DNA from 2 places in the Agrobacterium sp. DKPNP3 genome. Region 2 is predicted to be linked to the other one. Evidence: predicted binding sites of a transcription regulator. Region 2 holds the regulator's gene; the other holds the start of a gene.
The links. The regulator HrcA, encoded in region 2, represses chaperone genes, less so after heat shock. The targets are predictions, from matches to a motif close to GTTAGCACTCNCNNNNNGNGAGTGCTAAC.
Positions count from the first base shown of each region.

Region 1: the regulator HrcA is predicted to act here: its motif matches at 6,271-6,299, upstream of groES (co-chaperone GroES).

Region 1 is NZ_JBQYSN010000084.1:7,953-17,545, forward strand. Features, by position in the region: gene hisS (histidine--tRNA ligase) at 1-976, shown strand, start outside; gene ACUTJJ_RS19520 (VOC family protein) at 981-1,349, shown strand; gene ACUTJJ_RS19525 (ATP phosphoribosyltransferase regulatory subunit) at 1,366-2,490, shown strand; gene hisG (ATP phosphoribosyltransferase) at 2,487-3,179, shown strand; gene ACUTJJ_RS19535 (DoxX family protein) at 3,242-3,688, opposite strand; gene groL (chaperonin GroEL) at 4,211-5,845, opposite strand; gene groES (co-chaperone GroES) at 5,919-6,215, opposite strand; gene ACUTJJ_RS19550 (TIGR01459 family HAD-type hydrolase) at 6,584-7,432, shown strand; gene ACUTJJ_RS19555 (bifunctional riboflavin kinase/FAD synthetase) at 7,480-8,460, shown strand; gene ileS (isoleucine--tRNA ligase) at 8,748-9,593, shown strand, end outside.
Region 2 is NZ_JBQYSN010000001.1:123,936-133,528, reverse strand. Features, by position in the region: gene ACUTJJ_RS00710 (LptA/OstA family protein) at 1-194, shown strand, start outside; gene lptB (LPS export ABC transporter ATP-binding protein) at 201-1,010, shown strand; gene rpoN (RNA polymerase factor sigma-54) at 1,164-2,714, shown strand; gene hpf (ribosome hibernation-promoting factor, HPF/YfiA family) at 2,949-3,521, shown strand; gene ptsN (PTS IIA-like nitrogen regulatory protein PtsN) at 3,603-4,064, shown strand; gene grpE (nucleotide exchange factor GrpE) at 4,147-4,782, opposite strand; gene hrcA (heat-inducible transcriptional repressor HrcA) at 4,899-5,990, opposite strand; gene rph (ribonuclease PH) at 6,127-6,843, shown strand; gene rdgB (RdgB/HAM1 family non-canonical purine NTP pyrophosphatase) at 6,861-7,505, shown strand; gene hemW (radical SAM family heme chaperone HemW) at 7,511-8,710, shown strand; gene dnaA (chromosomal replication initiator protein DnaA) at 8,779-9,593, opposite strand, start outside.

The DNA of each region.
Region 1 (9,593 bases), on a different contig from region 2:
CGTGAAGCTGCTGCTCGGTCCCGGCCGCAAGGACGAGTCCGGTGACTTTACCAAGGGTGCGGGGCTGGATGATCAAAATATCGATCGTGTCTTGCGCTATGTCACCACCGGATACCATGAGGCTTCACTTGAAATATCGGAGACTGCAAGTGAGGCTGGTGAGGTTTCGCCAATTACGAATTTCCCGGGTGAGAATGTGTTCCCATCGGACGCAATGTCAATACGCGCTTGGCGTGAGGCTGTAGGTGATTCGGAGACTGGCAATAAGGGTGTGGACGAGCTGGAGCAGATGCTCACGCTTTGCAGGAGTGCTGGCTATGGGCCGGGCCGCATTTGGTTCACGGCATCCGTCGTGCGTGGCCTCGAATATTACACCGGCCCGGTCTATGAGGCCGAGCTCACCTTCGACGTCACCAATGAAAAGGGCGAAAAGGTCGTGTTCGGCTCCGTCGGCGGCGGCGGTCGCTATGACGGCCTCGTTTCGCGCTTCATGGGCCAGCCGGTTCCGGCCACGGGCTTCTCCATTGGCGTTTCTCGGCTGATGACGGCGCTGAAGAACCTCGGCAAGCTCGGACAGGTCAAGCCGCTCGCTCCTGTTCTCATCACCGTCATGGATGGTGATGTGGAGAGCATGGGCCGTTACCAGCGCTTCACGCAGGCGTTGCGCGCTGAAGGCATCCGCGCCGAAATGTACCAGGGCAACTGGAAGAAATTCGGCAACCAGCTGAAATATGCCGACCGCCTCGGCTCCCCCATCGCCATTATTCAGGGCGGTGAAGAGCGCGCCGAAGGCGTGGTGCAGATCAAGGACCTGATCGAGGGCAAGCGCCTCTCCGGCGAGATCGAGGACAATGCCAGCTGGCGCGAGGCGCGTGTGGCCCAGGTCAGCGTGCCGGAGGCCGAGCTGGTGGCAAAGGTCCGCGAGATTCTGGAGCATCAGGCAGAGGACGTTCGCCGCGCCACCGAAGGGCGCTGAAGCCATGGGAATCCTTGCGCTCGACCATGTTCAACTGGCGATGCCAGCCGGCCGCGAAGAAGAGGCGCGGGCTTTTTACGGCAGCCTGCTCGGCTTTGTGGAGCAGGCAAAACCTGTCAATCTGGGTGCGCGCGGCGGCTGTTGGTTCAGCCGGGGTTCGACAAAACTGCACCTGGGCGTCGAGCAGGATTTCCGACCGGCGAAAAAAGCCCATCCGGCGTTTCTAGTCGATGATCTCGCAACCTTGCGAAAAACACTTGAAACAGCGGGCTGCCATGTGGTTGAGGATGAGCCGCTGGAAGGGTATCACCGGTTTTATGTCCATGATCCCTTCGGAAACCGCATCGAAATGATGCAGCCGCTCGAACCGTGACGAAAAGTACCGTTCCATGCCCCTAATCGACATGCCGGAATTTGCCGGAGAGCTACTGGAAGAATTCGCTGCGCGCCGTACGAGCCGCGTGAACACGCCTGTGATCCAGCCCGCTGAACCGTTTCTGGATATGGCAGGCGAGGATCTGCGCCGCCGTATCTTCATGACCGAGAGCGAGACGGGGACAAGCCTCTGCCTGCGACCCGAATTCACCATCCCCGTCTGTCTGCGCCATATCGAGACCGCCACCGGCACGCCGAAGCGTTATTCCTATCTCGGTGAAGTCTTCCGTCAGCGCCGTGAGGGCGCGAATGAGTTTTATCAGGCCGGTATCGAGGATCTCGGTGACACCGATATCGCCGCCGCCGATGCGCGTGCCGTCATCGATGCCACCGGGATACTGCGGCGTCTGCTGCCGGGCCGGGCGCTTGCCGTCACGCTGGGCGACCAGCAGGTGTTCGAGGCGGTGGTGGCGGCCCTCGGCCTGCCGCTCGGCTGGCAGAAGCGGCTGGTGCAGGCCTTCGGCGATATGGCGCAGCTCGATGCGCTGCTGGAAAGCCTCGTGCATCCGAAGCCGATGACCGGGCTGGATGCCCGCGTCGCCGGACTATTGGCGACCGGGGATGAGGCGGTGCTGGTCGATTATCTCGACACGGTGATGCAGGAGACCGGCTATTCCACCAATGCAAGCCGCTCGCCACAGGAAATCGCCCGCCGCCTCAGGGAAAAACTGGCCCTTGCGGCGACACGTCTGCCGGATGACAGTTTTGCGCTGCTGAAGCAGTTCCTCGCTCTGAAGGCGCCTCTACCGCAGGCCTCGCAGGTTCTGGCGGATTTTGCCACAAAGGCGAAGCTGAAACTGGATGGGGCGCTTTCCGCTTTCGACAAACGTGTCGCGGCTCTTTCGAACGCTGGCGTTGACCTCGAAACCGTCACCTATGGCGCGGCCTTCGGTCGCCCGCTGGACTATTATACCGGCCTTGTTTTCGAGGTTATGGAAGCGGGTGGAGACAGTGTTCTCGCGGGTGGCGGCCGTTTCGACCGGCTGTTGACGCTGCTCGGCGCACAGGAAAAAATACCGGCTGTGGGCTTCTCGCTCTGGCTGGATCGCATCGAAACGGTGCGCGGGAGTAAGCCATGATCACCATCGCATTGCCCTCCAAGGGCCGGATGAAGGAAGACTCCTCCGCTGTTCTCGAACGCGCCGGGCTGAAAGTCGCGGCCGTCGGCAATGATCGTTCCTATCGCGGCCGCGTCGAAGGTCGCGACGATATCGAGATCGCCTACCTGTCGGCCTCCGAGATCGCCCGCGAGATCGGTGCAGGCACGGTGGATTTCGGCGTGACTGGGGAAGATCTGGTGCGTGAGGGCCTGACCAATGCCGATGCGCAGGTGGAATTTTGCGCCCGTCTCGGTTTCGGCCATGCTGATGTCGTGGTCGCTGTGCCGGAAATCTGGCTGGATGTGGACAGCATGGCCGATCTAGGTGATGTCGCTTCGGAATTCCGCGCCCGCCATGGCAGAAGGCTGGCCATCGCAACCAAATATTGGCGGCTGACGCAGCAGTTCTTTTCGCGCCAGCACGGCATTCAGCTTTACAGGATCGTCGAAAGCCTCGGCGCCACCGAAGGCGCGCCGGCGGCGGGGCAGGCGGATATCATCGTTGATATCACCTCTACGGGTTCGACGCTGAAAGCCAATCATCTGAAAATTCTCTCCGACGGCATCATCGTTCGTTCGGAAGCCTGTTTTGTTCGCGCCCGCAAGCCGGAGCATGAAGGTAATGCGGCGGTGCAAGAGATCGCGTCCCGCATCAAAGCGGCGGTCTGAGAAATAAACAAAAAAAGCCGCCGGATCCCTCCGGCGGCCTTTTTGTTGATGGTCTATTCGGATCAGGCGTGGGCCAGAGCAACACCGCGCTTCGCATCGACGGAATAGGCGCCGGGGCCGAAGGCAGCGAGCAGGATGTAAGCGCCGGCGAGGGTAATGTTCTTCATCAGCATGATGCCGTTCAGCGCATTGATCCAGCCGAGAGCCGGGTCAGGCCAGCCGGGAACGGCAACGGTGCCGCTGTGGAAGACGAGGCCGGTGAAGACGCAGAAGACGGCCAGAGCCCACGCGGCAATCTTCGTCTGGAAACCGGCGAGAATGGCAAGACCGGTCACGAGTTCGAAAAGACCTGCCAGATAGGCGAGCGCGGTTGCGGCAGGCATGCCGGCACCGGCGATCATGCCAGCCGTACCGGCCGGATCAGTCAGCTTGCCAAAGCCGGAATAGATGAAGATGAAGGAAAGCAGGATACGGGCAATAAGAACGAGAACGTTCTGGCTGCTGGACATGGAAATCTCCGGTAATTGATCGGCGTGTCGCCGGTTTGGGGCAATGTCTGGAGATATCAATGACGGAAAATCCTTCGCCAAGAAAGATGAACAATAGAAGACAAATTGTCTTTATTTTGTGAACGGTCAAGCCCTCCGCGTTGGACGGGCTCAAGAATAGAAGCAACGTCACTCCAGGCCCGGAAACAGGAAAAGCCACTGACCTGACCTTGCTCCTGATCCTGATCCTGAAAGCCAGAAGGCGCAAGTATGTCCGCCAGCCGCAGTCGAACGTGCCTGCCGGACATCGAACCCGAAGCGGCCGGTTGGTCCAACTAGACAAAGGCCCCCAGAAAGCTGGAAGCCGCTTGCGCGGACGTTCGATAAATAGTCATCCGCCCGCATAACCGTCAGTAATCTTCCAATTTGTGGCTGATTGCGGCCCGCCATTGGGTCTGTCTCAAAAGAGACCAATATCGAACGGCAGCAAACGAAAAAGGGCGATCCGAAGACCGCCCTTTCTTAATCCGGTGACAGGACTGATTAGAAGTCCATGCCGCCCATGCCGCCGCCCGGCATTGCCGGCATCGGAGCGTCCTTCTTCGGAAGCTCGGCGATCATGGCTTCGGTGGTGATCAGCAGGGAAGCAACCGAAGCTGCGTTCTGCAGAGCCGTGCGAACAACCTTGACCGGGTCGACGATGCCGAGCTGGATCAGGTCGCCATATTCGCCGGTCTGGGCGTTGTAGCCGTAGTTGTCTTCGTTCTTCTCGAGGATCTTGCCAACAACGATGGAAGCTTCGTCACCTGCGTTGTCTGCGATCTGGCGAACCAGAGCCTGCAGCGCGCGGCGGATGATGTTGATACCGGCTTCCTGATCGTCGTTTTCACCCTTGGCGGTGATCTTCGTGGACGAACGCAGCAGAGCCACGCCACCACCAGGCACGATGCCTTCCTGAACGGCAGCGCGCGTCGCGTTGAGAGCGTCGTCGATGCGGTCCTTCTTTTCCTTCACTTCGACTTCCGTCGAACCGCCGACGCGGATGACGGCAACGCCGCCAGCGAGCTTGGCAAGACGTTCCTGCAGCTTTTCGCGGTCGTAGTCGGAGGTGGTTTCTTCGATCTGGGCCTTGATCTGGGCAACACGACCTTCGATGTCGGACTTCTGGCCAGCGCCGTCAACGATCGTGGTGTTTTCCTTGGAGATCGAAACCTTCTTCGACTTGCCGAGCATGTCGAGGGTAACGTTTTCGAGCTTGATGCCGAGGTCTTCGGAAATGACGGTACCACCGGTCAGGATGGCGATGTCTTCCAGCATGGCCTTGCGGCGGTCGCCGAAGCCAGGAGCCTTGACGGCAGCGATCTTGAGGCCGCCACGCAGCTTGTTGACGACGAGCGTTGCAAGGGCTTCGCCTTCGACGTCTTCAGCGATGATGACGAGCGGCTTGCCGGTCTGAACGACAGCTTCGAGAACCGGCAGCATGGCCTGGAGGTTCGAGAGCTTCTTTTCGTGCAGAAGAATGTAGGCGTCTTCGAGGTCCGCAACCATCTTTTCAGGGTTGGTCACGAAGTAGGGCGACAGGTAGCCGCGGTCGAACTGCATGCCTTCAACGACTTCGAGTTCGGTTTCAGCGGTCTTGGCTTCTTCAACGGTGATGACGCCTTCGTTGCCAACCTTCTGCATTGCTTCAGCAATGTCGAGACCGATCTGACGCTCGCCGTTTGCAGAGATCGTGCCGACCTGTGCAACTTCTTCAGACGTGTTGATCTTCTTGGCCTTGGCCTGAAGGTCCTTGACGACTTCAGCAACGGCCAGATCGATACCACGCTTCAGGTCCATCGGGTTCATGCCGGCAGCAACTGCCTTGGAACCTTCGCGAACGATGGCCTGGGCCAGAACGGTCGCGGTGGTGGTGCCGTCACCGGCGATATCGTTGGTCTTGGACGCAACTTCGCGAACGAGCTGTGCGCCCATGTTCTCGAACTTGTCTTCCAGTTCGATTTCCTTGGCGACCGAAACGCCGTCCTTGGTGATGCGCGGAGCGCCGAAGGACTTGTCGATAACGACGTTACGACCCTTCGGGCCGAGGGTTACCTTCACTGCATCAGCAAGAACGTCGACGCCCTTGAGCATCTTTTCGCGCGCTGTGCGGCCGAATTTTACTTCTTTGGCTGCCATGTTCAAAACTCCTGGTTTCGAATGGCCGGACCGGGTCCGGCTTGAAATTTAAGGAAGGATGGGTTGGCCGAAATCAGCCGATGATGCCCATGATGTCGGCTTCCTTCATGATCAGAAGGTCTTCGCCGTTGATCTTGACTTCGGTGCCGGACCACTTGCCGAACAGAACGCGGTCACCAGCCTTGACGTCGAGAGCGACGACCTTGCCGGACTCATCGCGCGCGCCGGAACCGACGGCGACGATTTCGCCTTCCTGCGGCTTTTCCTTGGCGGTATCGGGAATGATGATGCCACCCTTGGTCTTTTCTTCGGACTCAACGCGACGAACGACGACGCGATCGTGAAGCGGGCGGAAATTGGTGCTTGTCATTGTCTAATCCCTCGATCAAATGACTGCGCGAGCTTTTGCAGCTCGCCTGATGGGTGTTAGCACTCTCGTTTGTCGAGTGCCAGCGCAACCGAGATAAGGAGGGCTTCTCCCGGAGTCAAGAACGCCCTGCCTGAAAAATTTTACGGCCTATGGTTATCAGCGTTCCGTGACGGAATTTTTCCCTTCCCGAGCGAAGGCTGTGGCGGCATTCCTTCGGCCTGTTGCGAAGGTTTGGAAGCCACGCGACATTTGTGTCCGGACTGTGCCAGCCGGCTGCTAGCCCGGCGCGCCGGCGCTTTTTTCCTTGCCATCGGCCTTCCGCTTTGCGATGTGACGCACACCCTCTTCTCGCATCCGGAAAGCATCTCATGGCCCACCGCATTCATACTCTCGGCGACATCACTGATGGGTTCGATGTCATTCTTTCGGATGTCTGGGGCGTATTGCACAATGGTGTCAGCGCTTTCCCGGATGCGGCGATTGCGCTGCGGAACGCGCGCGAGGCCGGCAAGACGGTCGTGCTCATCACCAATTCTCCGCGTCCTGCCCCTGGCGTCATCGCGCAGCTTCGTGTGCTCGGCGTGCCCGACGAGGCCTATGACCGCATCATCACCTCAGGCGACGTCACGCGCGGCCTGATAGCGGAAGGCCCCAGAAAGGTCTTCCTGCTTGGTCCCGAGCGAGACATGCCGCTGCTCGAAGGCCTCGATGTCGAGGTGGTTGGCGAAGCGGAGGCTGACTCTGTCGTCTGCACCGGCTTTTTCGACGACGAGACCGAAACACCGGAAGATTATACCGACATGCTCAAGAGCTTCGTCGCCCGCAAGGTCCCGATGATCTGCGCCAACCCGGATCTGGTGGTCGAGCGCGGCGAGCGCATCATTCCCTGCGCCGGCGCCATGGCCGCTTATTACGAACAGCTCGGCGGCGAAGTCCGCATCGCCGGGAAGCCGCATGCACCGATCTATGAGGCCTGCCTGGCTGCGGCCAAGGAGGTGCGCGGTGCTTTCGCCAAGGATCGCGTTCTCGCCATCGGCGATGGCATGCCGACGGATGTGAAGGGTGCGATTGCGAGCGGCCTCAACCTTCTTTATATCAGCGGCGGCATTCACGTCGCCGAATATACGCTGAACGGCCAGACGGACGAGGCGCTTCTGAATGCCTATCTCAAGGGGCAAGGTGCTTCTCCCGGCTGGTGGATGCCTAGACTGGCCTGAGGGCGTCTCGCCTCATCAACAGCTGGCGCTGGAATGGATCGACTGTCATGACCGTCTTTCACCGCAATGAACAAAAGGAGCCGCTGCCGGAAGCTCTTCGTGGCGGCGTCGTCGCCATCGGCAATTTCGATGGCGTGCATCGCGGCCACCGGGCCGTGCTCGATCGTGCGCTTGAACTGGCGGAAGCTCGCGGCGTCCCCGCGATGGTGCTGACCTTCGAGCCGCATCCCCGTTCCGTGTTCAGGCCCGACACGCCGGTCTTTCGTCTTACGCCTGCGCCATTGAAGGCGCGCATCCTTGAGGCTATCGGTTTCCGCTCCGTCATCGAATATCCGTTCGACCGCGAGTTTTCGCAGCGCTCGGCGGAAGAATTCGTCCAGTCCATCCTGATTGACTGGCTGCATGCCGGCGCCGTCGTCACCGGCTTCGATTTCCATTTCGGCAAGGGTCGGGAAGGTGGGCCGGCATTCCTGATGGAAGCCGGCAAACGCCACGGTTTCGACGTGACTCTGGTGGATGCCTTCCGCGACGAGGGCGCGGATGTCGTCTCTTCGAGCCGGATACGTTCGCTTCTGTGCGAGGGCGATGTGGCGGGCGCCGCGGGCCTCCTCGGTTACCGTTTCACGGTGGAAAGCGAAGTCATCGGCGGCCAGAAGCTCGGCCGCACGCTGGGTTACCCCACCGCCAACATGGCCCTGGCGCCGGAAACGGAGCTGAAGGCCGGCATCTATGCCGTCCGCTTCCGACGGCCTGATGGCTCGATCCGCGACGGCGTGGCGAGCTTCGGTTATCGCCCGACCGTCACGGACAACGGCGCAGCGCTGCTCGAAACATTCGTTTTTGATTTTTCGGGCGATCTCTATGGCGAGGTCTGCTCGGTCTCCTTCTTCGGCCACCTGCGCGACGAATTGAAGTTCGACGGGCTCGATCCGCTGGTTGCCCAGATCAGGCGCGATGAAGAGGAGGCGAGGGCGATGCTTTCGGGCGTGCGTCCGCTCAGCGAACTGGATGCGAAGATCGCATTCTGACCCTCCGCCATCGGCTCGCCCATCACCGTCGCTTTTCACTTCCTTTTTGCCGGGAAACCGCATAAACAACCGTCCATGTCCCAATACCGGTTGAAATTTGCAGTTCAGATTGGCCGAATTATTGGCCCGGCCTTCCGCCCGCTCTGAGAGAGCCGGAAGGTCCGGGATTTTGGCGCTTCCATCACATGTGGCTTTCATGACATGTGGAATGACATGGCGCTTTCCGAATTTGCCCTCTTTGCAATTGAGATCGCGCGACCGATACGGCGCGCAACAACGGTACGATTATGAGCGACACCGCAGAAAAACTGGACTACTCCACCACCCTCTATCTGCCGCAGACGGATTTTCCGATGCGCGCCGGCCTGCCGCAGAAGGAACCGGAAACGGTGAAGCGCTGGCAGGAGATGGGCCTCTACAAGAAGCTGCGCGCCTCGGCCGCCGGCCGCGAAAAATTCGTGCTGCATGACGGCCCGCCCTATGCCAACGGCAACATCCATATCGGCCATGCGCTGAACAAGATCCTGAAGGACGTCATCACCCGCTCGTTCCAGATGCGCGGTTACGACGCCAATTACGTGCCGGGCTGGGATTGCCACGGCCTGCCGATCGAATGGAAGATCGAGGAAGCCTACCGCGCCAAGGGCAAGAACAAGGACGAGGTTCCGGTCAACGAATTCCGCAAGGAGTGCCGTGAGTTCGCGGCCGGCTGGATCAAGGTCCAGTCGGAAGAGTTCAAGCGCCTCGGCATCGAGGGCGACTTCGAAAACCCTTACACGACGATGAACTTCCACGCCGAAGCCCGTATCGCCGGCGAACTTTTGAAGATCGCCAAGAGCGGCCAACTCTACCGCGGTTCCAAGCCGATCATGTGGTCGGTCGTGGAACGTACGGCGCTGGCGGAAGCGGAAGTCGAATATCATGACGTCGAGAGCGACACGATCTGGGTGAAGTTCCCGGTCGTTGAGGGCTCTGCCGCGCTCAATGGCGCTTCGATCGTCATCTGGACGACCACGCCTTGGACGATCCCGGGCAACCGCGCTATCTCGTTTTCCTCGCGCATCGCCTATGGCCTTTACGAGGTCACGGCGGCAGCGAATGATTTCGGACCGCAGCCGGGCGAAAAACTCGTT
Region 2 (9,593 bases):
CTGATCACGGCGAATTCGATATGGCGAGCCAGACATTCATCCTCACCGGCAAGCAGGTCGTCCTCTCGGAGGGTACCAATGTCTTTACCGGCTGCAAATTGACGGTTTTCATGGAGACGGGGCAGGCAAAGCTCGATGCTTGCGGCGGTCGCGTTCGGATCATGCTTGATCCGAAGTCGCAGAAAAAACAGTAGTTTCTCGTGAACATAGCTTCCATCTCAAAGATATTCGGCGGCGGGCGCAGCCGAGCCGCAGCTGCCGCCTCACCGGCCGATAAAACCCCCTATGAGGGAACGCTGATCGCGCATGGCCTGACCAAGACGTACAATACCCGTCGCGTCGTCAACGGCGTTTCGCTTGTCGTGCGTCGCGGTGAGGCCGTCGGGCTGCTTGGTCCCAACGGCGCCGGCAAAACCACCTGTTTCTACATGATTACGGGTCTGGTTCCCGTCGATACCGGCAAGATCGCCATTAACGGCAATGATGTGACCACGATGCCGATGTACCGGCGCGCGCGCCTTGGCGTTGGTTACCTACCGCAGGAAGCATCGATTTTCCGCGGCCTTACCGTCGAGGAAAACATCCGCGCCGTGCTCGAAGTGCATGAACCTGACGCGGCGAAACGCAACCGCAAGCTCGATGAGCTGCTGGAAGAGTTTCATATCGCGCAGCTGCGCAAATCGCCTGCCGTCGCGCTTTCGGGTGGTGAACGCCGCCGCCTGGAAATCGCACGCGCCCTTGCGACCGATCCGACATTCATGCTGCTCGACGAGCCTTTTGCCGGCGTCGATCCGATTTCGGTGAGCGACATTCAGAATCTGGTGAGGCACCTCACAGCCCGCGGCATCGGCGTTCTGGTGACCGACCACAATGTGCGTGAGACACTGGGCCTCATCGACCGCGCTTACATCATCCACGCTGGTGAGGTTCTGACGCACGGCCGCCCTGACGACATCGTGAATAATCCGGACGTAAGACGGCTCTATCTCGGTAACAATTTCAGCCTTTAGGATGGTGGGCGCGAAAGATTCTTCATCGCGCCCCGCGCTGACGCTTGACCAAACAAAATAAAAAAGCAATTTTTGGGCCAAGTTCCGTCGTCTCAGTAAAATTTTTGGAAAATCAGGCGACGGAGAAGCTGTAAAGGGAGTTTCGCGTCCGCCATGGCATTGTCTGCCAGCCTTTTGCTGCGTCAAAACCAGTCTCTCGTGATGACACCGCAACTGATGCAGTCGATCCAGCTGCTTCAGATGACGCATTTCGAGCTGACGCAGTTCATTGCGCAGGAAGTGGAGCGTAATCCGCTGCTGGAAATTGCAGCAAACGACAGTGATTTGGGCAGCGATTCACCCCTAGACGCGGAAAGTTTCGGCGACGCGGATGGCGATGGTGCGGAGCGATCACCTGATGTCACCGCCGACAGCGACGACTGGTATGGCGATCGGGCCGCCAATCTCGGAGAGCAGCTGGATACCAGCTTCGAAAATGTCTTTCCTGACGATGCAGAGCCCAGAAAAGCCGATGCTCCTGAACTGGCGGGCCAATGGAAGTCGATGCCCGGGCAGGAATCCGGGGAAAGTTATGACCTCGACGACTTCGTTGCTGCCAGGCAGAGCCTCAGCGACCATCTCAATCAACAATTGCCCCTCGCCATAGCTGCCGCAGAAGACCGGATGATTGCCGATGCGCTGATCGGCCAGCTTGACGAGACGGGATACATCGCTGCCGACGCCGTCGAGGATGTCGCCGAGCGGCTGGGCACAAGTCCTTCATCAGTCGAGGAGGTGCTGAGGACACTCCAAAGCTTTGACCCACCGGGAGTCTTTTCCCGCTCTCTCAGCGAGTGCCTGGCAATCCAGCTGGCACAAAAGGATCGGCTGGACCCGGCGATGCGGGCCTTCATCGACAATCTGGAACTGCTCGCGAAACGGGACTTCGCGACCCTGAAGAAAATCTGCGGTGTCGATGAGGAAGACCTTCTCGACATGCTGGCCGAAATCCGCACGCTCAATCCCCGTCCCGGTGCGGGTTACGACGCGATGGTTTCAGAAACCATTGTTCCCGATATCATCGTTCGTCCCTCCTCCGCCGGCGGCTGGCTGGTGGAAATCAATCCCGAGACCCTGCCGCGCGTGCTTATCAACCAGAGCTACTTCGCCGAGGTGTCGAAACACAAGGCGCGTGCCGGCGAAGATCAGGATTTTCTCTCCGAATGCATGCAGACGGCCCATTGGCTGACCCGCAGCCTCGACCAGCGCGCCCGCACAATCATGAAGGTGGCGACGGAAATCGTCCGCCAACAGGATGCCTTCCTCGTCAACGGTGTCGATCAATTGCGCCCACTGAACCTCAAGACGGTGGCCGACGCCATCAAGATGCATGAATCCACCGTCAGCCGGGTGACGTCCAAGAAGTACATGCTCACGCCGCGTGGGCTGTTCGAGCTCAAATATTTCTTCAGCGTATCGATCAGCGCAATAGAGGGCGGAGACAGCCACTCCGCCGAAGCGGTTCGTCACCGCATCAAGGCCATGATCGCCCAGGAAGCAGCCGATGCGGTGCTTTCCGACGATGATATCGTCGACAATCTGAAAAAGGGTGGCATCGATATCGCCCGCCGCACCGTTGCGAAATATCGCGAAGCGATGAATATTCCCTCCTCGGTGCAGAGGCGCCGGGAGAAGAAGGCTATGGCTAAGCTCTCCGCTTTTTAATCGAGGTACCCGATCACGTTCGCAGCGGTTTTTTGCCGCACCATTGACTCTTTCAACGGCAGGGGCTAGAAGCCCGCCGCACACGTAAGCAAGGTCATTTGTAACGGATTCACCTCCACCGTCCATGGGCGTAAAATTCGAATGAGGGCTTTTTAAGGTCTTCGAAACGCTTGGATGCGCGCGCGGCTTGACGTAAGCTGGTACTCGCAAATCACTACAAAAAGGAAAATTTCCATGAGTGTGCGTGTATCTGGTAAACATATGGAGATCGGTGAATCTTTCCGTCAGCGGATTGAGGACAATATAGGTCTGGCAGTTACCAAATACTTCGATGGGGGGTATTCAGGCCAGGTGACGGTGGAGAAGTCCGGATCGCGTTTTGCGGCCGATTGCAAGCTGCATCTCGATACCGGTGTTGTATTGCATGCGGCGGGTCAGGCAAATGATCCGCAGGCGAGCTTCGACGCCGCCGCAGAGCGGATCGAGAAGCGCCTGCGTCGTTACAAGCGCAAGCTGAAAGACCACCACAATGGTGCGAACGGTGTGTCGCAGGAAATCGCTTACACGGTCATGGATGCTATTCCCGATGAGGACCATGAGGTCCCTGAGGATTACGCACCCACCATTGTGGCCGAAAGTTCGAAACAGATTAAGACCATGTCTGTCGCCAGCGCCGTGATGGCGCTCGACATGACGGACGAACCGGTTCTGCTGTTCCGCAGCCCGGGCAAGGAATATCTCAACATCGTCTACCGACGTCATGACGGCAATATTGGCTGGATCGACGCGGAAACGATCAAGAGCTGAACAGTCTGACAAGACGTGGGAGGCAGAGCGCGAAAGCGCCTCTGTCCCCCACCTCTCTCGATGGCATGAAGGAAAAAGAGAATGGCGTTGGCAGATCTGCTGCAACAAGATGCGATTATTCCCGCCCTCAAGGTGAATTCCAAAAAGCAGTTGCTTCAGGAGCTGGCCGCAAAGGCAGCCAGAATTACCGGAGTCTCGGAACGGGAAGTTTTCGACGTCATCCTCCAGCGTGAAAAGCTCGGTTCGACTGGTGTCGGCCACGGCATTGCCATTCCGCATGGCAAGCTCAACAGCATTCAGCAGATCACCGGGGTTTTCGCGCGTCTTGAAACGCCGGTTGATTTCGAGGCACTGGACGATCAGCCCGTCGATCTCGTGTTTCTGCTGCTCGCACCGGAGGGCGCCGGCGCTGATCATCTGAAGGCTCTTTCGCGCATTGCGCGGGCCCTGCGCGACCCTGAACTGGTGGCCAAGCTGCGTGCTACCGATTCCGACACCGCAATCTACGCCTTCCTCAATCAGGAACAGGCGACGGCTGCCTGACGGCAGGCCTTCTTTTCCCAGTTAATGGCAATAAAAAACGCGCCCAGAAGGCGCGTTTTTCGTTACATCCAAACGGATGTCCTCAAGCGTCTTTTTCGTTCACGGACGCGGTGCCCGGTTCGGCCGAGGCAGCAGCTTCCGCCTTCGGGCCGCCCTTGGAGACACCGACCATGGCGGGGCGCAAAACGCGGTCGCCAATGGTGAAACCGGCCTGAATCACCTGCAATACGGTGTTGTTGGGAACGGCCGTGTTGGGAATTTCAAACATGGCTTGGTGGAAATTCGGGTCGAACTTCTGGCCCTCGGCATCGATCTTCTTCACGCCGTGGCGTTCCAGCGTCGACAGCATTGACCGCTCGGTCATCTCCACGCCCTCAATCAGGCCGTTGAGACCGGCTTCGCCATTGGTCTTGAGCTCATCGGGAATGGCTTCCAGCGCGCGGCGAAGATTATCGGAAACGGCAAGCATATCGCGTGCAAAGGCAGCCATCGAATAGGCCTTGGCATCCTTGACATCACGCTCGGTGCGGCGGCGAAGATTGTCCATCTCGGCGGCAAGGCGCAGGAATTTATCGCGCAGATCGGCGTTCTCAGCCTTGAGCACCTCCACCGGATCGGGCTCTGCCGTTTCGGCCTGTTCTTCACCTGCCTGGGCAGGTTCGACAAACTCTTCCGCGACGTCCGCGTCAGGTCCGGGCTTTTTTGTATCGTCGGTCATGACGTTCTCCAGATTAGACAGTTAGTGGTTGCGCCCGATATCGAGCTTTGACGGGCAAAAATCAAGGCTTGCGGCGAAAAGCTTGCCGCAATCTCTTGGGGGACCAGGGGGCCGCCCTATCGCTGCTTGCGGGAAAGGCGCGCCATGATCTGTGCGGTGTAATCCACCATTGGCACGATGCGGGCATAATTCAGCCGCGTCGGGCCGATGACGCCGACCGCACCCACGACGCGATTGTCCTCATCGCGATAGGGCGCGACGATCAGCGAGGAGCCGGACAGCGAAAACAGCTTGTTTTCCGAACCGATGAAAATCCTCACGCCTGACCCGCTTTCAGCAAGATTGAGGATTTCGATGAGGTTTTCCTTGCGCTCGAGATCGTCGAACAGCAGCCGGACCCGGTCGATGTCTTCTTCACCGGCAAGTCCCTCCAGCAGGTTGGAGCGACCACGCACGATGAGGCGGCCAAGCTTGCCGTCCTCGCTGTCGCCAGCCCACATGGCAAGGCCGCGCTCGACGAGGTCCTGTGCCAGCGTGCCGAGTTCCGACTGAAGTTCCGCCCGCTGCGTCTGAAACTGGCTGCGCAGTTCCTGCAGCGTCTGGCCCGACAGGTGGGCATTGATGAAATTCGCCGCCTCGGTCAGTTGCGACGAGGAAATGCCCGCCGGCAACTCGATGATGCGGTTCTCCACCTGATTATGGTCGCCCACCAGCACGGCAAGTGCCTTGGTTGGCTCCAAGCGGATGAATTCCACATGTTTCAGAATAACGTCGTTTTTCGCGGTCAGCACGAGCCCCGCACCGCGCGACATGCCCGAGAGCATACGGCTCGCCTCTGTCAGCAATCCGTCCAGCGATTGCTCGTGGCCAGCGACGGGCCCGATCTGGCGATCGATATTGGCCCTTTCCTCGGCGGGCAGATCGCCCACTTGCATGAAGGCATCGACGAAAAAGCGCAATCCCGTCTGCGTGGGCAAGCGCCCGGCGCTGATATGCGGCGAATAGATGAGGCCCAGCTCTTCAAGATCGCTCATGACATTGCGAACGGAAGCAGGCGAAAGCGACATCGGCAGAAGTCGCGACAGACTGCGCGACCCGAGCGGTTCGCCCGTATCGAGATAGCCTTCGACGATGCGCCGGAAAATTTCCCGCGACCGTTCATCCAGCAGGGATGCCTGATCTTTTGAAAGCGGTGCAGAAAAACCCATCTCGTCCGTTCTTTGTCGTCTGTGTCCTGTCGTGGCTAATATAATGCGTCGCGCGGCTCCGGCAAAATGGAAATTGGCTTTGCAAAAGAACGGCCCGCGTCTTAGAAGGCAGGAACCAACATGGAGAGTGGATCATATGCGGCCTTCAGGCAGAAAAACCGACCAGATGCGCAAGGTTTCCTTCGAGCGCAATTTCTCGAAGCATGCCGAGGGCTCCTGTCTCGTGAAGTTTGGCGACACGCATGTGCTCGTTACCGCCAGTCTTGAAGAAAAGACGCCACCGTGGCTGCGCAACAGCGGCAAGGGCTGGGTCACCGCCGAATATGGCATGCTGCCGCGTTCCACCCATGAGCGTATGAAGCGCGAGGCTGCCTCCGGCAAACAGGGCGGTCGAACCCAGGAAATCCAGCGTCTTATCGGCCGTTCGTTGCGCGCGGTCGTTGACTTACAGGCACTTGGCGAGCGCCAGATCAGCATCGACTGCGATGTCATCCAGGCCGATGGCGGCACCCGCACCGCCTCCATTACCGGCGCATGGATTGCGCTGCATGATTGCCTGAAGTGGATGGAAACCCGCAACATGATCAAGGTCGAGAAAGTTCTGAAGGACCATATCGCCGCGATCTCCTGCGGTATCTTCGCCAGCCAGCCGGTGATCGATCTCGACTATCTCGAGGATTCTTCTGCCGAGACCGACGCGAATTTCGTCATTACCGGCTCGGGCGGCATCGTTGAGGTTCAGGGAACGGCTGAAGGCGCGCCCTTTTCCGAAGAAGAATTCCTGACGCTGCTCGGTCTCGCCAAGGCCGGCTGCAGCGAGCTGGTCGCCCTTCAGAAACAGGCGATCGCCTGAGCCGACAGGAAAGTACCATGCGCAAGCTCGATACCAGAACGATCGTCGTCGCCAGCCACAACAAGGGCAAGATCGCCGAAATCGCCGATCTGATCGGGCCTTTCGGTTTCTCCGCCAAATCGGCGGCCGAGCTCAATTTTATCGAGCCTGACGAAACCGGGACCACCTTCGAGGAAAACGCTGCCATCAAGGCGCTTGCTTCCGCCAAGGCGTCCGGCCTGCCTGCCCTGTCTGACGATTCCGGTCTTGTCATCGACGCCCTTGACGGTGCGCCCGGTGTCTATACCGCCAACTGGGCGGAGACGGCTGACGGCACGCGCGACTTCGCCATGGCGATGCAGAAGGTCGAGGATGCGCTTTCCGAACGCGGCGCCTCAAAGCCGGAAGATCGCACGGCCCGTTTCGTCAGCGTGCTGTGCCTCGCCTGGCCCGACGGCCATGTCGAATATTTCCGTGGAGAGGTGGAAGGCACAGTCGTATGGCCGCCGCGCGGAACCAGCGGGTTTGGTTATGATCCGATCTTCAAACCCGAAGGTTACGACACCACATTCGGTGAGATGACGGCGGAAGAGAAACACGGCTGGAAGCACGGCGACAGCTTTGCGCTGTCGCATCGGGCGCGCGCCTTTAAAAAATTCGTAGAAACCTGCCTGGAGGCATGAACCCGATGGTCGGGGAGCATCAACTTTCTGCCCCCGGCGCATCGCTTCTGCCGGATACGGGCGATCCCGGTTTCGGGATCTACTTGCATTGGCCCTTCTGCGCGGCCAAGTGCCCCTATTGCGACTTCAACAGCCATGTCCGCCACCGCCCGGTGAATCAGGAGCGGTTTACGGCTGCCTTCCTGCAGGAAATGGAGCACATGCGGTCTCTGAGCGGCCCGCGCGTCGTCACCAGCATCTTCATGGGCGGCGGCACGCCCTCGCTGATGGACCCGCAGACGGTTGGCGCGTTGCTGGATGGCGTTGCGCGTTTCTGGCATGTGCCCGATGGAATCGAGATCACCATGGAGGCCAATCCCTCCAGCGTCGAGGCAGAGCGGTTTCGTGGTTATCGCGCGGCGGGAGTAAATCGTGTCTCCCTCGGCGTGCAGGCGCTGAATGACCGCGACCTGAAATTCCTCGGACGGCTGCATGATGTCGCCGACGCGTTGAAAGCCATCCGGCTGGCGCGGGAGATTTTTCCGCGCATGTCCTTCGACCTCATCTATGCCCGGCCGAACCAGACGGTGGCGGAATGGGACGCCGAGCTAAAGGAAGCCGTCTCCTACGCCGTCGACCATCTGTCGCTCTATCAGCTGACAATCGAAGAAGGCACGCCCTTTTATGGCCTGCACAAGGCCGGCAAGCTCATCGTGCCCGACGGTGAGCACTCGGCCGTGCTTTATGAGGCGACGCAGGAAATTACCGAACGTTACGGCATGCCGGCCTATGAGGTCTCCAACCATGCCCGGCCCGGCGCCGAAAGCCGCCATAACCTCACCTACTGGCGCTATGGCGACTATGCCGGCATTGGCCCCGGCGCACATGGACGCCTGACGCGTGGCGCTTCCAAGCTCGCAACGGCAACCGAACGCCACCCCGAGACTTGGCTCGAAACGGTCGAACGGGAGGGCCATGGCATGATCGATCAGGAACTGCTTGGCGTCGACGAGCAGGCCGACGAATTGCTGTTGATGGGACTTCGCCTGCGCGAGGGCATCGACCTCGCCCGCTGGAGCGACCTTTCCGGCCGCGACCTCGACCCGGAAAAGGAAGAGTTTCTTCTTCAGCACGGTTTCGTGGAGAGGCTCGGCAATTCCCGCCTGCGCTGCACACCATCAGGCATGCTTATTCTGGATGCCGTGGTGGCTGATCTCGCCTGCTGACATCAGCGCGCCTTGTACGAGCCATAGAGCAAGATGAGAATAAAAAAGCGGCCCTGAGGCCGCTTTTTTCATGCGTTGTTTTCGTTGATCAGGCGCTTCAGCAGCTCGACCTCATGGCCGAGCTTGGTGTCGCCAGAGATCAGTTCCTCGATCTTGCGCACGGCATGCAGAACCGTGGTGTGATCGCGACCTCCGAACCGGCGACCAATCTCCGGGAAGGAACGCGGCGTCAGCATCTTGGCGAGATACATGGCGATCTGGCGCGGTTTGACGATGACGCGGGTGCGACGGTTGGACACCAGCTCCTGCCGTGACACATTATAGTGCTTGGCGACGATGCGCTGGATATCCTCGATACGGACACGCTTGGCTTCACCCGTTCCGACGAGATGCGACAGCAGCTCATCGACACGGTCGACCGAGAGGTTCGGCTCGAAAGAGCGACGGAACATCAGCTGGTTGAAGGCGCCCTCCAGCTCGCGACCGCTTGCCGTCACGCTTTTCGCCACATGGGTCAGGATCTCATCCGAAATCTCGAAGGACGGATCGTCCTGACGGGCCGAGCCGAGACGGCGGTTCAGCATCTCGTAGCGCATGTCGTAGTCAGGACCTTCGATTTCGATGGCCATACCACCCTGAAGGCGGGAACGGACACGCGGATCGAGCGATTCCAGCTCCCATGGCGCACGATCAGCTGCGACCACGACCTGCTTGGCGCTGTCGAGCAGCATGTTGAGCAGATGGCAGAATTCGTGCTGGATCATCTTGCCCTGCAGGAACTGCATGTCATCGATGACGAGCAGGTCGATGTTACGCAGCGTGTCCTTCAGCGTCAGCGCATCATTGTCGCGGATTGCGGTCGCAAACCGCCACATGAAGTATT